4 regions of the Desulfobacter postgatei 2ac9 genome follow, and region 2 is predicted to be linked to each of the others. Evidence: predicted binding sites of a transcription regulator. Region 2 holds the regulator's gene; each other region holds the start of a gene.
What was found. The regulator sigma-54, encoded in region 2, starts transcription at its own class of promoters, with help from an activator protein. The targets are predictions, from matches to a motif close to TNTGGCACANTTTCTGCTNT.
Positions count from the first base shown of each region.

Region 1: DESPODRAFT_RS17960 (DVU0772 family protein) is a predicted target of sigma-54. The motif match lies at 2,477-2,496, and genes of this name have one in related genera.
Region 3: DESPODRAFT_RS14620 (DVU0298 family protein) is a predicted target of sigma-54. The motif match lies at 3,857-3,876, and genes of this name have one in related genera.
Region 4: flgN (flagellar export chaperone FlgN) is a predicted target of sigma-54. The motif match lies at 1,976-1,995, and genes of this name have one in related genera.

Region 1 is NZ_CM001488.1:3,870,821-3,875,891, forward strand. Features, by position in the region: gene DESPODRAFT_RS17950 (calcium/sodium antiporter) at 1-908, opposite strand, end outside; gene proC (pyrroline-5-carboxylate reductase) at 1,132-1,983, shown strand; gene DESPODRAFT_RS17960 (DVU0772 family protein) at 2,076-2,429, opposite strand; gene DESPODRAFT_RS17965 (rubredoxin) at 2,673-2,852, opposite strand; gene aroC (chorismate synthase) at 2,993-4,105, opposite strand; gene DESPODRAFT_RS17975 (sigma-54-dependent transcriptional regulator) at 4,129-5,071, opposite strand, start outside.
Region 2 is NZ_CM001488.1:1,206,763-1,211,833, reverse strand. Features, by position in the region: gene lptB (LPS export ABC transporter ATP-binding protein) at 1-557, shown strand, start outside; gene rpoN (RNA polymerase factor sigma-54) at 560-2,002, shown strand; gene hpf (ribosome hibernation-promoting factor, HPF/YfiA family) at 2,016-2,549, shown strand; gene DESPODRAFT_RS05495 (PTS sugar transporter subunit IIA) at 2,564-3,022, shown strand; gene rapZ (RNase adapter RapZ) at 3,025-3,906, shown strand; gene DESPODRAFT_RS05485 (PTS sugar transporter subunit IIA) at 3,917-4,336, shown strand; gene gap (type I glyceraldehyde-3-phosphate dehydrogenase) at 4,402-5,071, shown strand, end outside.
Region 3 is NZ_CM001488.1:3,165,109-3,170,179, forward strand. Features, by position in the region: gene clpB (ATP-dependent chaperone ClpB) at 1-895, shown strand, start outside; gene DESPODRAFT_RS14605 (sigma-54 interaction domain-containing protein) at 999-2,384, opposite strand; gene DESPODRAFT_RS14610 (ferredoxin) at 2,607-2,804, opposite strand; gene DESPODRAFT_RS14615 (hypothetical protein) at 2,804-3,034, opposite strand; gene DESPODRAFT_RS14620 (DVU0298 family protein) at 3,083-3,781, opposite strand; gene DESPODRAFT_RS14625 (transglutaminase-like domain-containing protein) at 4,123-4,461, shown strand; gene DESPODRAFT_RS14630 (PAS domain S-box protein) at 4,504-5,071, shown strand, end outside.
Region 4 is NZ_CM001488.1:597,317-602,387, forward strand. Features, by position in the region: gene DESPODRAFT_RS02765 (flagellar protein FlaG) at 71-502, shown strand; gene fliW (flagellar assembly protein FliW) at 513-938, opposite strand; gene csrA (carbon storage regulator CsrA) at 945-1,196, opposite strand; gene flgN (flagellar export chaperone FlgN) at 1,359-1,862, opposite strand; gene DESPODRAFT_RS02785 (rod-binding protein) at 2,028-2,336, opposite strand; gene DESPODRAFT_RS02790 (flagellar basal body P-ring protein FlgI) at 2,358-3,383, opposite strand; gene DESPODRAFT_RS02795 (flagellar basal body L-ring protein FlgH) at 3,411-4,139, opposite strand; gene flgA (flagellar basal body P-ring formation chaperone FlgA) at 4,154-5,071, opposite strand, start outside.

The sequences.
Region 1 (5,071 bases), 1.3 Mb from region 2:
CTGTTTATTCGCCCCGGCCTTCCCCTGAAGCCAAATCCGATAATGAAAAGGGATATGGTTAATCCCGTCATCACCGCTGTGTCCCGGAAAAGGGCTTCGGCAGGGATTTCAAACGGATGAATGACACCGGCGATTCCCACAACCGCCAATGTGTTGAACAGATTGGACCCTAAAATATTACCAAGGGCAATATCGTACTCTCTTTTTTTCACAGAAATGATCGAGGATGCAAGTTCCGGAAGAGATGTTCCCAGGGCAACAACGGTAAGGCCGATGACTATATCGCTGACACCTAAAGCCGTTGCAATTTGCACAGCCCCCCAGACCAGAATCCGTGAACTGATGATCAGAAGAATCAGCCCGATAACGAGCCATAAGAGAGCCCTGCCCAGAGTTTTTTTTTCTGAATTCAGCTCCCGCTCCATTTCCATGCCCATGGTATCGGCCTTCTGACGGATACCTTGCTGGAGGGTCCAGAGTACGAGCCCCAGAAAAAATAATAGCAGGATAATTCCATCAATCAAAGAGATTTGAAGGTCTGTTAAAAGAAGAATGGAAAGACCCGTGACGATTGTAAGGATGGGTAGTTCTTTTCTTAATATATTGGAGTGAAACATAATCGGATTAATCAGGGCGCTAATCCCTAAAATCAGTCCGATATTGGCAATGTTTGACCCGTAGGCATTCCCTATGGCAATACCAGGACTGTTCTCCAAGGCGGCAAGTGCGGAAACCAGCATTTCCGGGGCTGATGTGCCGAAACCGACGATCACCATCCCGATCAGCAGCGGCGGTACGCCGAAATGCCGTGCGGTGGCCGCAGACCCGTTAACAAAGCGGTCTGCACTCCAGACCAGCAGAGTCAGTCCAAAAATCAACGCCGGTAAAGCAACAACAATTCCTTCCATGTACCCTCTGTTTTCTTTTTAAATAATGATTCTTTGTTTTTTTACTTAGACGTTCAAAATATCAGACTCCAAAGCTCATGCAAAGTGTAATGCTGTTTTCTTGCAAAATTCAATGAAATCTCAGTGGCTGCCTCATGGTGGGATGACATTTGCCTTGACACAAATTCAGGCTGGGCCATAGTATAGGCTCCTTATTATTACTTCAGCCCACAAAGGAGACAGAATGCTTCAGGATAAAAAAATCGGCTTCATTGGAAGCGGCAACATGGGAGAAGCCCTGGTCAGCGGACTAGTGATGTCCAAGGCAGCCAAACCGGAAAATATTATCTGCTCGGATATTTTTCCCGAAACGCTCACGCATATTCACGAAAAATATGGCGTGTTGACCACGACCAGCAATATTGAAGTCTGTGAAAAATCAGAAATCATTATCTACGCCACTAAACCCCAGATTCTGGGTTCCGTGCTCAAGGAGACGGCACCAGCTCTGGACAAATCCAAGCTTGTGATCTCCATTGCTGCGGGCGTGCCCTTGGCCGCCATCGCCGCAGGCCTTAAAAAGGAACTGCGCCTGATCAGGTCCATGCCCAATATATGTGCCTTTGTCAAAGAGAGCGCCACAGCGATTTGCGCGGGGCAGTTTGTCCAGGAAGGCGATGTGGAGATGGCCCGGGCGGTTTTTGATTCCGTGGGAAAAACCGTATTTATACAGGAAAACATACTCATGGATGCGTTCACCGGATTAAGCGGGTCAGGCCCGGCCTATATTTTTATCATTGTGGATGCCATGGCTGATGCCGGCGTAAAAATGGGGCTGTCCAGAAAAGATTCTCTGTTTCTATCCACTCAAACCGTGTTGGGTGCGGCACGTCTGCTTCTTGAAAGCCGGGAACACCCGGGCCAGCTCAAAGACAGAGTGGCCTCTCCAGGGGGAACTGCCATTGCCGGTATCCACACCCTGGAGCAGGGCGGGCTTCGCACGACCCTGATCAATGCCGTTGAAGCCGCCACCAAGCGGTCCATGGAACTGGGCGAGATGATGGTGAAGGATTTTATCAAAAACGCAGAAGATTGATTAAAAAGGAACCGGAGGATGGTAAGGAGGGTTCATCTTCCGGTTCCGGGAAAAAGGAAACTTAACGCAGGTGGTTACACATAGATGGCGGATTAGGCGTCAAGTTCCTTTCTAAGCCACTCTCTGACTTTTCCTTCGACGGCATAAACGCCTTTGTATTTGCCGATACCCTGCATGAATTCTGAGGCAACATCCTGGGGCAGATCAAAACTGCCAAGTTCTTCGGAATCAAACCCTTTTCTTCTGACAAGGGTCAGAATGGGGTTTTTTTTCCAGGTGTTGATAACAAAATAAACGGTTTCATTATTATTATCCCTGGAGTTATAGTAGCTCTGGGAACGCAAGGGCCCCCATTCCAGATGCAGGGCAATGGCTTCTTCAGGGGTCATTTCCCAGTCTACAGAATTTATCAGGTTATAGTTCTTTTTTATGTCGTTGAGTCTCATATAAGCCTCCTGTTTTTTGCAGTTAATCTCAAACTCTGTATATGTAAAAAGCAAATCTTGTGCCAATTTGTAAGCTTGTTGTTATGTTGTTTAATAATAGATAGTTATCTCTGTATGGAGATGGAGGTGCGAAATGACACATGCGAAATGATACAGAAAAGAGACAGCCTCTATGATACATTTTTGTATCTAAGAGGCTGTCTAAGGGGTCTAAAAATTAACGAGTGGTTGGGGTGTTATTTTTCAACCCAGGCATTTAAAGCTTTTTGGGCTGGCTCCGCAGACTGGACAGCGCCACTCTTCGGGCAGGTCTTCAAATTTTGTCCCTTTTTTAATTTTTCCTTTGCGATCACCCCTGTCCGGGTCATAAATGAATCCGCAATTGGTAACCTGACATTGGTACATATCCTTGGGGTCTGACATAGTTCCTCCTTTTAATTAAGGGTGCGGCCTGTTTCAGGATCGTTCTGTCTAAAGATGGTTTAAAAAATTCTGCAATATTCGATTCCAAAAGCAATAAACATGCCATATTTAAATACAATGTCGCAGAAGTTGGCATTGGATTATAGCTGTGTCTGGTTCATGAGCGCCATGCCGGCCAATCTGGCCTGCTGCTGCAACATAACATCCGCCAGCACAAGAGCGGCCATGCTCTCCACAATGGGCACGGCCCTGGCTGCCACACAGGGGTCATGTCTGCCCTTGGCCGCAAGTGTGGCCTGGCGGCCTTGGAAATCCACCGTTTCCTGGGCAAGCCCGATGGTGGCCGGGGGTTTAAACGCCACCCGGAACATAATGGGTTCTCCATTGGAGATTCCGCCCTGGATGCCGCCGCTGAAATTGGTTGTGGTGCCAAGCCGCCCATCTTTTACAACAAAGGGATCATTGTGCACTGAACCGCGCATTTGCGCCCCTGCAAAACCCGATCCGATCTCAAACCCCTTGGTGGCCGGAATGGAAAGCATGGCATGAGCCAGAAGTGCCTCAAGTTTATCAAATACAGGTTCGCCAAGGCCGGCCGGTACATTGGTGCAGACACATGAGACAACACCGCCAATGGAGTCCTTCTCTTCTTTGGCCTTCAGGACAAGCGCCTCCATTGCCTTGGCCGTATCCGTATCCGGACAGCGGATCATGCTGGTATCCACCATGGCCCGGGTAAGATTTAAGCCCTCTGTTTCCGGCGCCTTGATCTGCCCCACCTGGCTGACCCAGGCCACAATATTGATACCCAGTGCGGTTTTTAGCATTTTCTCGGCAATGGCCCCGGCGCAGACCCGGCCAATTGTCTCCCGGGCAGAAGCACGGCCGCCGCCGGAAGAGGCCCGGATACCATATTTTGACTGGTATGTGAAATCCGCATGGGAGGGCCTTGGCACATCTGCCATGGATTTATAATCTCCTGGGCGCTGGTCCTTATTGGGCACAAACAGGCTGATGGGCGTGCCAAGGGTAAGGCCGCGCTCCGTGCCGGACTGGATGGCGACCCGGTCCGACTCCTGCCTGTCCGTTGACAGGGCACTCTGGCCCGGTCGTCTGCGGTCGAGCTGGCACTGGATATCGGGCTCAGTCAAAGACATGCCGGGCAGGCACCCGTCCACAACCACGCCGACCCCGGGACAGTGGGATTCACCATAGGTTGACACGCGAAACAATTTTCCAAATGAACTTGACATGGATTTTTCCTTATATGTTTATTTTAATAAACCTGATCCTGGGAATCAATATACTTCTTCACCGTCCGCCGGTCCAGCCCGGCAATGCGGGCAACTGCCTCATAGGTGCCGTGTTTTTCATACAAGTTTGTGCAATAGTGGATGAGCAGGTCCTGGGCACTGAGACGCCCTTCTTGAATCTGCCGGGTTAACGAATCTGATTTGAACGCCGGTGTCTCATTGGTTTCATAGGCATTGCGCAGCACCACACGCCTGACACATTGTTCCAATTCCCGCACATTTCCCGGCCATGGATATGAAAGGGTCAGGCTTCCTTCAATATATTTAAGCACACGGGAGGCGATTTCCGGGGATGGCTGCCCCACAATACGGGTCACCGTGTGTGCCAGAAGATCCGAAAGCTCCTCCGGATCTTGTGCAATCCTTTTGTACAGGGGCGGTACCGTGATAATGTCGGAACATAGGCGATAGTAAAAATCATCCCTGAATATCTTCTTTTCCCGGATCTCCCGGATGCTGCGGTTTGTGGCGGCAATGATCCTGCCGTGAAAACGGTGTTTTTCATCGCTTCCCACGGGTGAATAGACCCGCTCCTGAAGCACATTGAGCAGTTTTATCTGAACATGGGTGGACAACTCGCCGATTTCATCCAGAAGAATAGATCCATTGGGGCTGCAACGGCTGAAAACCCCTTTGTGGTCCTTGATGGCCCCTGTAAATGCGCCGCGCACATGGCCGAACAGCTCGGATTCAATGATGGTTTCAGGAAACTGACTGATATTGAGCGTGGTAAAGGTATTCACAAAATTATGGGTGAACTTGTTTTCCTTTTCATCAAAAGGGATATAGCCGGAACGCCCCATGGCCAGGGCTGCGGTTCCCTTGCCCGTACCGGTTTCACCAAACAGCAGGGTGGAGAAATTTTCCATGCGGTCCCATAGATACTGGTCGTACATAAGGATGTCG
Region 2 (5,071 bases):
ACAAAGGCACGGTCCATCTTGACGGGGAGGATATAACCCGCTACCCCATGTATGTCAGGGCCAGAAAGGGCATTGGTTACCTGCCCCAGGAGACCTCTATATTTAAAAAACTGACTGTCAGGGAAAATATAACGGCCATTCTGGAGGTTATTGACAAAAAAGTCGCTGACATCAACCGGAAAGCCGAAACCCTGATGGAAGAACTTGGGATACTGGCCTTGGCCGGACAAAAGGCGACTTCCCTGTCCGGTGGAGAAAAGCGCCGTCTGGAAATTTCAAGGGTTCTTGCCACAGACCCCTTGTTCATCCTACTGGACGAACCCTTTGCCGGCATTGATCCTTTGGCTGTTATTGATATCCAGCAAATCATTTCCCAGCTTACCGACAAAGGCATCGGAATATTGATTTCCGATCACAATGTCAGGGAAACATTAGGCGTATGCAACACAGCTTATATTATGAGCCAGGGTATGGTTATGGAATCAGGCCCTCCCGAAAAAATTATTTCAAGCAAAGTAGCCAAACGCATTTACCTGGGAGACAATTTTAGACTTTAATCATGGAACTTGGATTACAACAAAGCCTTGCACTGACCCAGCAGCTGGTCATGACACCCCAGCTCCAACAGGCTATCAAACTGCTTCAGCTCTCCAGGCTTGAACTTGCCGAAATGATCCAGCAGGAAATGGAGCAAAATCCGGCGCTTGAAGAAATCTCCATTGATGAGGCCTCTGACAAAGCCATCACGGCCCAGGAAACCGAAACCCGGACAGCTGAAATAGAAGCCCCTGTCAAAGAAGTTACCATTGAAGAGCGGGTGCGCTCGGATACGGACTGGGAAAACTATATCAATGAATATAACTCCACCGGTAGAATCTACATGGAGTCTGAAAACAGTGAAGCGCCCAATTACGAATCATTTACATCCGAGAAACAAACCCTTGAAGCCCATTTAAAGTGGCAGTTGATGCTTTCGGATCTGCCGGACGAAGAGGAGCGACTGGGTCATGTCATCATCGGCAACCTGAACCGGGACGGATATTTATGCGCCGACGTGGAGGAGTTGGCCCAGAGTGCCGGGGCCGATATTGAAACCGTTGAAAAAGTGCTGGCTGTACTCCAGACCTTTGACCCCCCCGGCGTGTGTGCCAGAAACCTGTGCGAGACGCTTTTGATTCAAGTCCGGCAACTGGGCATTGAAAACGATATCATCACCCGGATTATTACGGATCATCTCAAAAATCTTGAAAACAGAAACAGTAAAAAAATTGCCAATGCCCTTAAAATTTCCGTTGAGGATGTGCGGGCTGCAGTAAAAATCATCCAGTTTCTTGAACCCAAGCCCGGCAGAAAATTTGCCACGGAGGAACCCGCCTACATCACCCCGGATATCTATGTTTACAAAGTCGGGGATGATTTTAAGATTGTGATGAACGATGACGGCCTTCCCAAATTAAAAATTTCAAGATTCTACAGGGAAGCCGTAGCCACCGGCAAAAAAATACCCAAGGAGACCAAGACCTATCTTAATGAAAAGATGCAGTCCGCCTCCTGGCTGATAAAATCCATTCATCAACGCCAGAAAACCATCTATCTGGTGATGGAAAGCATCATCAAGTTTCAAAGGGATTTTTTTGAAAAGGGCATTGCCTATCTGCGGCCTTTGATTTTAAAAGATATTGCCGAAGATATTGAAATGCATGAGTCTACGATCAGCCGGGTGACCACAAACAAATACGCGTACACCCCCCAGGGACTATTTGAGTTGAAATATTTTTTCAACAGCTCCATAGAACGGGGGGACGGACCTTCCATGGCATCGGCCAGCGTCAAGGAGAGAATAAGACAACTCATTGACAATGAAGATCCCAACGCACCCTTAAGTGACGATAAAATCGCCGCAATTCTGCAGGAATCAGATATTCAGATTGCCCGGCGAACCGTGGCAAAATACAGAAAGGTACTCAATATTCTGCCGTCCAACAAACGCAAACAATTATAGGGAGAGCTCATCTATGCAAGTCACCATCACGTTCAAACAGATAGAAGCATCCGATCCCCTGAAATCCTATGTAAATAAAAAGCTTAAACGGTTTGACAAGATGCTGGAGGGTCCGGCCGAGGCCAATGTTGTCTTAAGCGTTGAAAAAATAAGGCATATTGCCGAAATAACGTTAACCAGCGGCTCGCTGAACATCCATGCCAAGGAAGCGTCCGAAAGCATGTATGCCGCCATTGATATCCTGGCGGATAAAGTCAAAAGCCAGATCACAAAACACAAAGAAAAGATAAAGAAACACCTGTTGGGCAACAAGTCAAGCCTGACCGATACCCGTGAGTTCAGCATTGATGAGCCTTTGCCCGGGGACGTGGTTGATATTATTGAAGAACCCCTTGAAACAAAACCCATGGACATTGAGGATGCGGTGATTGAACTGGCGTCGGGCAAAAAATCTTTTTATGTATTCGTTAATGCCCGCACACAAGAGGTCAATGTGATTTATAAACACAATAACGGAAAACTGGGACTAATTGCCCCCCAAGGATAGGATGGCCGGAGCCAATGAAAATCAGTGACATTCTAAAGCTGGACGCTATTATCGCAGACCTGAAAGCCAAAAACAAACCAGAGGCCATAAAAGAACTGTCCCAGGCTGTTTCTCCGGTGGCCGGGGCCGAAGTCGAAGATATCACAGCGGTCCTGCTGGAACGGGAACATTTAGGCTCCACAGGCATCGGCGGCGGCATTGCCATTCCCCACGGCAAGTTGGAGACGGTGAAATCCATTGCTGTTGGATTTGGGCGCAGCATTAAAGGTATTGAGTTTGAGTCTCTGGATAACCGGCCCGTCCATCTTTTCTTTCTGCTTCTGACACCTGAACACTCCACAGGCGGTCATCTGAAAGTTCTTGCCCAGATTTCAAAGCTGCTGAAAATGGATCAGTTTAAAGAACGACTGTTGGCAGCAGGTTCAACAGAGCAGATCCATCAGATCATTCTGGAAAATGACGAAGAATTTTGACAATGGAAAAATTCAAGGTTTATATCATCACCGGCATCTCAGGTTCCGGGAAGACAACGGTTGCCCAGGCATTTGAAGATGCATCCTTTTACTGCATCGACAACATGCCCATGGAGCTTGTGCCCAAGGTGCTTGAGCTGCTGTTGGGGGAAAGCGCCAAAGTCAAGGGCGCAGCCTTTGTGATGGATATGCGGTCAAAAACTTTTTTAAATACATTTGTTTCAGGCGTCTCTGCTTTAGAGGAGATGGGCGTTTCTCCAGTCATCATATTTCTTGAGGCAGATACCCAGACCCTGGTCAAACGGTTCAGTCAAACCCGCAGGCACCACCCGGTGGGTGATAAAAAGAACCTTCTGGAGAGTATCAAGTCTGAAAAACAAGGCATGGCCTCCATCCGCAAGCTGGCCCACCAGATCATTGACACCTCTAATTTCAATGTTCATCAGCTTAAAGCAGAAATACACAACCTTGTATCCAAGGAGACCGGTTTTGAAAACTTGATGAAACTGAATATCATGTCTTTTGGTTACAAATACGGCATCCCGGTGGATGCGGATATTGTGGTGGATCTGCGTTTTCTGGCAAATCCCTATTTTGTGCCGGAACTCAAAGCCCATGACGGAGAATCCGATGCGGTAAAAGTCTTTGTCCTGGAAAACCCGGAGACAAAAACCTTTTTAAAAAAATATAACGACCTTATCGACTATCTCATTCCTTTATATAAAAAAGAAAACAAGGCATATCTAACACTTGCATTGGGCTGTACCGGTGGCCGCCACCGTAGTGTCGCCATTTCCCGGGCCGTATTTGAACGGCTGATGAAAAAGGGGCTGAACCCAAGCTTGCGGCACAGAGACATTGACAGAGACATCAAAGAAACATAACAGGCAAACTATGACAGGAATTCTAATTGTCACCCATGCGAATCTGGGTGCAGCATTAATTGATACCTTGGAGTTCATTTTAGGGACCAAGCAGGAAAAACTCGGGACCATAGCCATAGACATCAAAGAGGATCCGGAAATCTTACGCAACAAAATCAAACAGGGCATTAAAGATGTCTATTGCGAAAATGGCGTTATTATTTTAACCGACATGTTCGGAGGTACACCTTCAAACCTGGCCTACGCCTTTCTTGAAGAAGGAAAGGTGGAGGTGATTTCAGGCGTCAACCTGCCCATTCTTCTCAAAGCCGTAACAACCCGGAAGAAGATGGATATTAAAGCATTGACCGCAGCCCTGATTGAACACGGGAAAAAAAGCATTTCCCTTGCCAGCGACATCCTCAAAGGGACCAGCCGGTCCTTATCCTAACCTGTGCCATGCCTGCTTTCCCCTTTCGGGTATGGACTTAATTTCATTTTTGAAGGAGGCTAATAATGACGGTAAAAATAGGAATTAATGGATTTGGCAGGATCGGACGCATGGTCTTTCGGGCTGCTTTGGAAAATGATGCGATTGAAATTACGGCCATCAATGATTTGACCAACACCGAAACCATTGCCCATCTGCTTAAATATGACTCTGTCCACAGACGCTTACCCAACGAGGTCACCCATGGAGAGGGGTTCATTGCCGTGGATGGGAAACAGATTTTGGTAACCGCGTTAAAGGATCCTGCCCAGATTGCCTGGGCGGATGCCGGCGTGGACATTGTCCTGGAATGCACCGGCCTTTTCAGAAATCGTGAAACTGCGGGCAAACACCTTGAAGGCGGGGCCAAAAAAGTCATCATTTCTGCGCCGGCCAAGGATCCGGATGTCACCATTGTCATGGGCGTAAACCATGAAGATTACGATCCCGGTGCCCATCATATTTTATCCAATGCATCCTGCACCACCAACTGCCTGGCACCTGTAGCCAAAGTTCTGCTGGAAAATTTCGGTATTATATGCGGGCTCATGACCACGATTCACTCCTACACGGGTGACCAGCGCCTGCTTGATTTTCCCCACAAAGACCTGCGCCGGGCCAGGGCAGCCGCCCTCTCCATGATTCCCACCACCACAGGGGCAGCCAAAGCGGTCTCCCTGGTACTGCCCGAGCTTG
Region 3 (5,071 bases), 2.0 Mb from region 2:
CGGCCAGGAAAACGCCATTGATGCGGTCTCCAATGCCGTGCGAAGAGCCAGGTCCGGCTTGCAGCCTGAAGACCGGCCCATCGGTACCTTTATCTTCATGGGGCCCACGGGTGTGGGGAAAACCGAGCTTGCCAAGGCCCTGGCCGAGTTCATGTTTGATTCCAGGGATGCCATGGTGCGGCTGGATATGTCCGAGTACATGGAAAAGCACAGTGTGGCGCGTCTCATCGGTGCCCCTCCCGGATATGTGGGATATGACGAGGGCGGATACCTGACCGAGGCGGTGCGGCGCAGACCCTATAGTGTGATCCTGTTCGACGAGATTGAAAAGGCCCACCCGGACGTGTTCAACATCCTGCTCCAGGCCCTGGATGACGGCCGGATGACCGACGGCCATGGCCGAACCGTGGATTTCAGGAACACCATCATTATCATGACATCCAATATCGGATCCAGGATTCTGCTTGAGGCGGGGAAGAGTGGTTTTTCCGAGGAGGTGGAACAGGCCGTGCAGCAGGCCCTTAAAGCCGCATTCAGGCCTGAGTTTTTAAACCGGATTGATGAGATCATCACCTTCCATGCCCTGGAACGCGAACATCTCATGGATATTGCCGCCATCCAGATTGCCGCCCTCAACAGGCGCCTGGCTGCAAGGAATCTGGCGGTTTATCTGGACGATGACGCCATGACCTTCCTGGCGCAGAAGGGCTACGACCCCGGGTTTGGTGCCCGTCCGCTCAAACGTGTGATCCAGCAGGAAATTGAAAACCCGCTCTCCATGGCATTGCTTAAAGGGGAGTATCTGGAAGGCGAGACCGTACACTTCCGCTTTGACAGAGAAAAAAACCGGCTTGTTCCCGGTCATGGCCCCAAGAGTCTCAACGCTATGGGATAATCGGGCTTGTGGGAAAAAGAGAAACAATCCCCCGGGCCTGCATCTAAAATCTTTGCAGGTTCCGGGGGATTGTTTTCTATTATAGTATTACATGCCCCAAAAGTTAGAACGTGTCTGAAAAGGATTTAATCTCAGGATGCTCACCTAAAAAGCGGTACAGGGTTGCCCTGCCCACGCCCAGCACACGGGCAGCCTTGGATTTGTTGCCGCCGGTTTTGACCAGGGCGGCTTGGACATTTTCCTGATTGAGCTTGCCGCGGGTAAATTGCGCACCAGACTCTGAGGGCTCATTTGATAAGAGAGGCCGCATGGGTTGTCTGTTGGATGCAACAAATGGAAGATCCGTGGGCAAAATAACGTTGCCCCGGGCCCGGACCACGGAAAACTGGATCACATTTTTTAATTCCCTGACATTTCCGGGCCAGTGGTAGTCCATCATCTCCCGAATGGTGTCAGGGGCGAGTTTCGGTACGGACTTTTTAGTTTCTTTTTCCGCCTCCCGCAGGAAATGTTCGGCTAAAAGCGGGATATCATTCTTTCTTTCCCGCAGGGGCGGCAGGTGGATGGGAATGACGTTGAGCCGGTAATAAAGGTCTTCCCTGAACCGCCCGGCCCGGACCTCTTCTGCCAGATCTTTGTTGGTGGCTGAAATGATTCTCACATCCACGCTGATATTTTTTTCTCCACCTACTTTTTCAAATGATCCCTCCTGGAGGAACCGTAGAAGTTTTACCTGGGTTTTCAAGGGCAGTTCCGCCACTTCATCCAGGAACAGGCTCCCTTTATGGGCGAGTTCAAACCGGCCTTGACGTTCCTTGACCGCCCCTGAGAATGCGCCTTTAACATGGCCGAACAGCTCGCTTTCCACAATACCTTCGGGGATGGCCCCGCAGTTGACCGGAACGAAACTGCCGTTGCCGTAGGACGAGATATCATGAATAGCATAGGCCACCCGTTCTTTGCCGGTGCCGGTTTCGCCGGATACGTGAACCGGGTAGTTATACAACGCCACATCCCGGATCTGCCGGAAAATGTCCTGCATGCCTTTGTCCTTGCCGATGATGCCCGCAAAATTGGAAAGGTCTTCGGCTTTCAGGGACAGACGTATGGAATCGGTCATATCCCGGAAAGAGGCCACAACTCCCTGGATTTCCCCTTCATGGTCCGGGATGCAGTAAACGGTCATTTCCAGATGACGGGTCTCCCCTGTTTTTGTGACTATGGTAACCGGATACTCCTTGGTTCCGGCGGAAAGTTTCGGGGAATCATTGCAAAAAGAGCATTTGGAACCGCAGAACGGGGCCTGGAACACATCGTGACAGTCTTTCCCCAGGACCTCTTTTTTACTATATCCGGTAATTTTTTCCGCTTCTTTATTAAAAACAGTGATGATACGCTCCGTGGTATGTGCCATGACACCAAGTTTGAGATTGTCCACCACGAGGTTGAGATTATGCAGGTCCAGCAGAGAATGTGTAAACTTTTCCATTTTTGATTTCCAGGCAACGCGCTTTTAGTAATCGATACCAGGCTGTTCTTGAAACGGTCTTTTAAATGGCACATTTGTGTATCATGCGCAATGTTTTTTTGCATCTGTAAAAAGAAAAAATGGGCGCTACCGAATGAATATCCCAACGGCAAGGGACTCGGAAAAAATATATCATCTGTTTTTTCCAAGTCCCTGGGGCTGACGGGGAACTTTTTTAGGGAATTATTCCCAGGAAATACAGTCTTGGGGGCAGTTTTTCACAGCTTCAAGAATATCTTCGTCATCCTCATAGCTGTCAAGGGGTAGTACATCCACATAACCTGCATCAATCATTTTAAAAGCGTGGGGCGCCAGATCAATACAGACCTCGCACTGGTTGCAGCAGCCAAGATCAATTACCGGTTTTTTTTGTATTTTCATCAAATTATCCCTTTGTCAATGGATTCAAGCCACCAGCCTTTTAGAATATGGGCCTGTTTCTCTTTTTCTGCAAGATCAAGAATCTTGTACCCTGTATCCAGCAAAATTCCATAAAGTATACCGCAGTGGGGGTCTTCATGGTGTTCATATCCGGTCTGTGCCAGTTCTATCATTTCATGGGCCAGTTCAATGGTGCGTTCGATGTTTATGTCACATTTTTTTTTCAGCATGGCGAATTCTCTTTAATCGTTTCACACCAGGGTAAATAAAATTGGTAATTATTCATTGCCTGCCACAACCTGTTCCGGGGTGCAGGCATGGACGATATCCGATATCCGGGTAGCCGTAAAATCCCACCCTGTGTAAATATCAATGGTTGTTTTGTCTGCCTGGATAAAATCGGGCACAAGCATATATTCGAAAACACGGGCATTGGCCAGTGCCCTTAGGGCATATCCACGCTTTATCGGATCTGTAGAGGCGAGATGTGCCTGGAGCTGTTCCCTGGCGATATCGGTTATATTTTGGGGTGCTGTCCCAAGATATGTGCCAATTCCCCACAAAACCCCGCGCTGGAGCATTTCATGTTCTATATGGTTGCCTTTGTCATCCAGATAGGAAAAAAGGATGCATTTAAATTCCCGGGCCAGGGGCGGACTTTTGCTTAAAATTTCTCCCATGGCCTCGGGGGACCCCCAGCCGATGCCGCCGGATTCATCGTTCAAATTCCACATGATTCGTCTCATAACTATTCTGGCTTTTTCCATGGAATTATCGGCAATCCTTGCGGCAAGCTCCCCCATGGCGGTTACGCTGCGGAACTTAATCAGTTCCTCCTTGTTGTAAAAATAAGAGAACAAATGTCCGATGAGCTGGGCATCCGGAATCTGGGCCAGCCTTTTTAGGGCCTGGGTGCGATTGCCAAGGGCAAGAATTTGTCCTACCTGCTTTTTTGTTTTTCTGCCGTATGGTTTCATGGCTGTTCTCTTTCTAATATTTATTGATGTTGGCCGCCTTTGAAATTATCCTATGGGGTTCTTAACTTAAATTAAACAGCACAAATTATGCCAGGTCTCTTTATGCAGGGCTTTTGAACTTTATTCCATCGTTGAATCCCATCAAACGACTTACTGATGCGTCTTTCAAGGGGTTTGAAAAAAAGATGTCCGATGTCGTGATTTGTTTGTCTCAATATTTGGCACACAAATGTGTCTCGATACAGGTGAGGGTTGCTTTCAGGGCGGGTAACAGGTATAGGAAAAGATGTGGTGCGACTCCCGAATTGAGGCTTATACGATTAATTTTCAGGATAAAAGATATGAATATTGACCCGTTTTCCTTGTATTGTACACCGACGTTTTTTATTAATTCGGATCATGAAAAGATTATTGCATTTTCAGCCCGGCATGCAGGATCGTCGGATAACCCCGTAAAAAAGGCTGTAAGCATTTTCTACGCTGTCAGGGATCAGATCCGGTATGACCCCTATAAGATTCCGAATCACCAAGAGGGCTTTAAGGCAAGCCGGGTTCTGGCCGAAGGCAAGGGATTCTGCGTGTCAAAGGCTGTGCTTTTAGCCGCCTGTCTCAGGTATTTTGAATCGGGTGGGGTTTCAGGCGATTTCAATGCTGAGGTAAAAGAACTGCATCCTAAATAAATAGAGTAAATGATGAAATATAGCCTACAAGATCTCATTGACATGGAACATTTCCAACAAAAATTGATTGCCGTCATCTCCAAGAGTGGTTTGAAAAGACTGACGGAGATAGAACATAGAAAACAAATCGAAAAAAGCGAAAACCGATATCGATCAATTCTTAAAGCCTCTTTGGACGGTTATTGGCTTACGGACACCAAAGGCAAACTCCTTGAGGTTAATGATGCGTATTGCCGCATGAGCGGCTATAGTGAAAAAGAACTGCTCTCTATGTACATTTCGGACTTTGAAATTATAGAAACACCAGAGCTGGTAGCCCAACATATGAAAAAGGTCGCCTTGAAAGGATCAGATCGATTTGAATCTAAACATCGCCGCAAAGACGGAACCGTCTTCGATGTTGAAGTCAGTCTTCAATTCCGACCTGAGGAAGGCGGGCAATGTGTTTGTTTCCTTCGAGATATAACAGATCGTAAATCATTGCAAGATCGCCTTGAGTCACTTTGGTCTCTAGCCCAAATGACCGAAGCCGGCCCCAAGGTTTTGTTCAACTTGGTGTTGGAGAAAACCCAAGAGCTTACAGGCAGCCGGTATTCATTTTTTGGTTTTA
Region 4 (5,071 bases), 610 kb from region 2:
GGTCAAAGGGCATTTCAAGACTTATCAGCATCAGCCGATAGGAATTGTTTACCTTAGGAAGGTAAAAAATATGAATGTAACAGGAAGTTCAATAACCAATACAGATAGACCTGAACCCGGCATTCGGGGTCAGGAAGCTACTGCCAAGACAGTAAGTGCAAACAGTAATACGCTGTCCGAATTAAAGCAGAGTACATCTTCTTCGGCAAATATTAAGCGCGCTGAAAGCCGGACTTCTGAACAAAAGAGTGAAACTTCCGGCAATCAGGCCAAACTGACCAGAAAAGATGTCGAAGAGATGGTCGAAGCCCTTGAAGCGTTCGCCAACACTGTTCAGACCAGGCTGAATTTTACCATCGACGACGGCACCGAGGATGTGGTGGTCAAAATTATGGACAAAGAAACCGATGAAGTGATCAAGCAGTTCCCTGCAGAAGAACTTCTTGAGCTTCGTGAAAAAATGCAGGACTTAAGCGGCCTTCTTTTCAGTACGAATGTTTAATTTGATTTTTTTATTTCAAAAGCGGTTGCTGGTGTGAGTAGGGACTGCCCTGGAGGATCAGTTGCATCCCTTCTTTTCGTTCATTGTTAATCACAATGGGCGCCATAAAATTCGCCGTCATATCTTCAGGCTTGCCCTGGGGAATAGTGATAATAACAAAACAGGATAGCTCTTCCTTTCCAAATTCCCATTTAATCGTCTTATCAAAATCCTTAACAGAGAGTGTGTACTCTGGATAGAAACGAAGGGGGTCCATGATCACAAAGCCCAGATTCGGGTCATCCACGCATTGAAACAGATAAAAAGGAGAGGTTTCCTTTTTTTCAAGAACAACATATCGTTTCTGCTGCCTGAATCCGGGGATACCCTCCGGCATATTGATGATTTTATCATCATCAATATTCACTTCACCCAATTGCCTTGTATTAATCTTCATTACCTTTTATTCAGACTCCTTGTCCTTATTACCTATCAGTTTGGCTGCCTTTGCAATATCAATATTATCTGTTGTCCCCTGGGAGGAAAGGATATTCTCCTTTTGAATGGCGTCAAATACCTCCTGTCGCAGGACCGATATTTCCCGGGGCGCATCAATACCTAACCGAATGCTGTTTTTGCCGGTTTCAACCACCTTTACGATGATATCATTAGCAATGACGATACTCTCACCAACTTTTCGTGTTAGAATAAGCATAGGCTTAACAAATAATCCATCAGGCTGACATTAATATTTTTAGCCGTTGAATTCAAAAAGGACTTACAGACCGCCCCAATTGACTCTTAAATTCATCGCCGAACGTACCATTGTTATAATCATATGCAACGTCAGAGTCAACCTTTGTTCCCGCAGGTCGTGCTACACCTGGGCCATGAACAGACAGCTGTTCTTTTTTCCCTGGGTCACCATCCCCTTGCCGGTGTATCGGGCCTGAGCAGGGTTGTTTCCGATTAGCGCCATAATGTTATCCACAACAGACAGATGCTTTTTAACCTGAACGCGATTGGATTTTATAAAATGGGCCACGATCTCTTTTTCTTTATCAATGGTTCGTTTGAGCTGTCTTATCTCGATTTTGTTTTTGTTGGGCAGCGGCAGAGCATGTACCAGTGCGCCCAGGGAAAAGGTATCCGTTTTTTTATCCATGCCGGGAAAATGATTTTGGCAGGCAACAAGAATATTGTTTCGCAATTCTTCGATTTTGCCGATAAGATCTTTTTTTGCTCTGGTTGTTTCCCATATCATGCCAATGTCAACGGTTCCGATAGCCTTTTTTTCAGCCTTTAATACCAGGTTCAGCTGCTGGTAGCAGGCAAGTTTTTCCTTAAGCAGCGTTTGGATACTATCGGCAGCTTTTTTCATATCCCTTCTCCTTATCTTGTTTCTATCAACTACGATATTGAATAGTTAAGAATATTTTCAATCCGTAAAACAAGGAAATATTTTCCGTTTTTCGTTTTGTGCGGATTTAAAAAAAAGCAACTATTATGCCATGATCCAATACAATCAAAATGTTTCAACAGGCTGTCAAACTGAGTCCTGAAGCTGCTGGTATAAAAATTCTTTGAAGCCGGTCACACGACGACCCTGGGATAAATTTTGCGTAAGAAACTGGTCATGTAGGGACTGGTAGACGTCAGAGGCATTGCTTTCGGGGAAAAGACTGTCTCCGGGCAGGGTGTCCCGCATACGCTGCATCAAGGTATTGAGCATTAAAGCCTCAAACCCCTGGCAGGCTTTTTCAAGATCTTTTTCACGCTCGATCTGCCGGGTCGTATTGGTCGTATCCTGGGTATCTGTAACAGGCGTCATAACCCCAGGCATTTGAATAGCCATAATTTTTCCCCTCTAATAAGTCTAAAGTATCTCCAGACTGGCCTGTAGCGCCCCGGCCGCCTTAATACTTTCCAGAATACTGATCAGGTCCCTGGGCTGGACCCCTAAAGAGTTCAGTCCATTAACCAGTTCTCCGATGGTGGAGGTGCCGGGTAGTTCCATAATATACTGGGGGTTTTGTCCCTGGATCGTCACGTTCAGATCTCCATGGGCCACGGCCACATTTGAAATGGTCACCTCACTGCCGATAACCACCGTACCGGTTTTTTCATTGATCACAACCTTGGCAACGGTATCCGGAACCACAGAGAGCCCTTCCACATCGGCAATAAACTCGGCTACATGTTCCTGCTGCATGGATTCGGGCACGTTCAGACGGATGGAACCGGCATCAATAATCTTTGCAATCCCTTCCCCTAAAGCGGCATTGATGGTATCGCCCACCCGCCGGGCCGTGGTGAAATCCGGCCGGAACAGGGATAACGTCAATTGTTCTTTTCCTTCCAGACGAAATGGGATCTCGCGCTCCACTGTGGCCCCGTTGATAATCCGGGCCGTGAGAAGATGACTGCTCCGGTCGTTCACACCGGCGGGTATCGCAAGACTTACTGCACCCTGGGCAATGGCATAAACGTTACCGTTAACCCCTTTCATGGGCATCATTAAAAGGGTTCCGCCCTTAAGGCTTGTGGCATCACCTAACGACGAAACCGTGATGTCGATGCGGTCCCCGATCCGGGCAAAGGGCGGAATATTTGCCGTGGCCATGACGGCGGCCACATTCTTGACCTTGATCTGGTTTTTGTTAAAATGAAGATTCATTTTTTTAAGCATATTGGTCAAAGATTGGCGGGTGAATAGAATATTGTTCTTATCTCCTGTGCCGTTAAGCCCCACCACCAGACCGTATCCGGTGAGCTGATTGGAACGGACCCCCTGGATGGCGGCCATGTCCTTGATTCGGGTGGCCATGGCGGGCTCTGAGAGGGAAAGCAGACACAGCACGGCCCCTATACCGATGGTTATTTTTTTCAACAGATTGTTCATGATGCCCACTCCTTTATCCCCCAAGGCTTACCAGGGCCAAATATTATCAATTATCCGCGTACCCCAGCCCGGTTTCTGTTTGTCGGCCAGGGCCCCTCTGCCGTAGTACTCAATGCGAGAGTCCGCTAACGAGGTGGATTCCACCCGATTGTCCGAATCAATGTCCTCGGGTCTGACAATTCCTGAGACCATGATGTACTGAACCTCATTATCCACTTTCATGGCCCTGCGTCCGAAAATGCTCAAGTTGCCGTTGGGCATTACCTCCGTAACCCGGGCCGCAATAGAGGCGGTTACCTGACCTGACCGGTCACTTGCGGCCTCCCCTTTGGTGGAATTTTCAAAACTGGTGTCAATGAGGTTGCCTCCATCAGAACCGCCGCCAAGATGCGTTACTTTTCCGAATGCATTCAATGTAGGCACTCCCACCGACATACTGGTTGTCCGCCCACCCTCGGAATTTACCTCCATTTCCGAAGAGGCGTTTTCGACAATATCCACGATCACCGTATCCCCGACATAAGCCGCCTTGGTGTCATCCAGCAGGAATCTGTTCTGCGCCGTCCAAAGAGAGCCTTCCACAGGCTTTGCCATGGTGTATTCAGGTTGCACGGCAGGTGCAGGTATTGTGTCCTGGGGCACAACGCTTAAGGCCGACTCCCCGCGACCGGACATACAACCGGTAAACGTCCCTGCCATAAGCGTCAGCAACAATGCGACTCCCCCACGTATTATTTGTTTATGAATGGACTGCATACCAAGCCTCCTGGCTAAAAAACGACTTCCACGGTGCCGTCTGCCCTAACAATGCCGCGCACCACTTTTCCCGATGTTAAATTTTGCACTGTCACAGGCTGGCCCGGATAGCCGTCCTCCTTACTGATTCCTAACGTAACAATGGATAAACGATTTTTTTGGGCCACCAGTTTTACCACAGCGCCTTTTTCAATGGACGGCGCCTGTTTGAATTCACCCCTGGTCACGCATTCTCCTTTGTCAATGGTCCGGGTTGTCACCATACCGTTGACCTGCTCAACCGAAGTCATTACATCCGGCTGCTGTCCGAATAGGTCCATGTCACGCAGGGTGACATCAGCCGGGGTAATGGTCTGTCCCCTTTCCAGGCGCGTTGCCGCTACAACGACAGGCTTCATCTGTGAGAGACGCCCTGTGACGGTCAATCGGTCTTGTTTGACGCCGTCCACCCAAACTTCGGCATGAACGGACAGGCGGCCATTGTCTGAAGGTGTATATCGTTTATCAAACACCAGGGATAAATTGCCCTTGGGATAGGGTTCAATCCCCCGGACACTGAAGGCCGTTAACTTGAATTTATCCTTTGGCAAAAAGCCGGATAAAAACTGTTCAAGCTCCTTTTCCACGTACGACGGGTCAAGGTCCTGACCGGCGCGTTTGACAAACACCCGTTTAGGCACCTGTATATTAATATCATTGTCATTAAGGCCCATGGCGGTTATGGCGGCTGTAACCCTTTCACCTGAAAGCTGTTTCATCCGTCCGGCCCCGGGTGATTTCCCAAGATCAATGCGGGTCAGTTCTTCTTTGAAAAAATCAGGGGCTGTTATCTTTGCGATCTCTCCTAAATATATGACAGGGCTTATCACTTCTGCTGTCCGGGCAACCTCAATAATAATTTTCCCCGGCGGGGTGGCCAAGACCGGCAGACT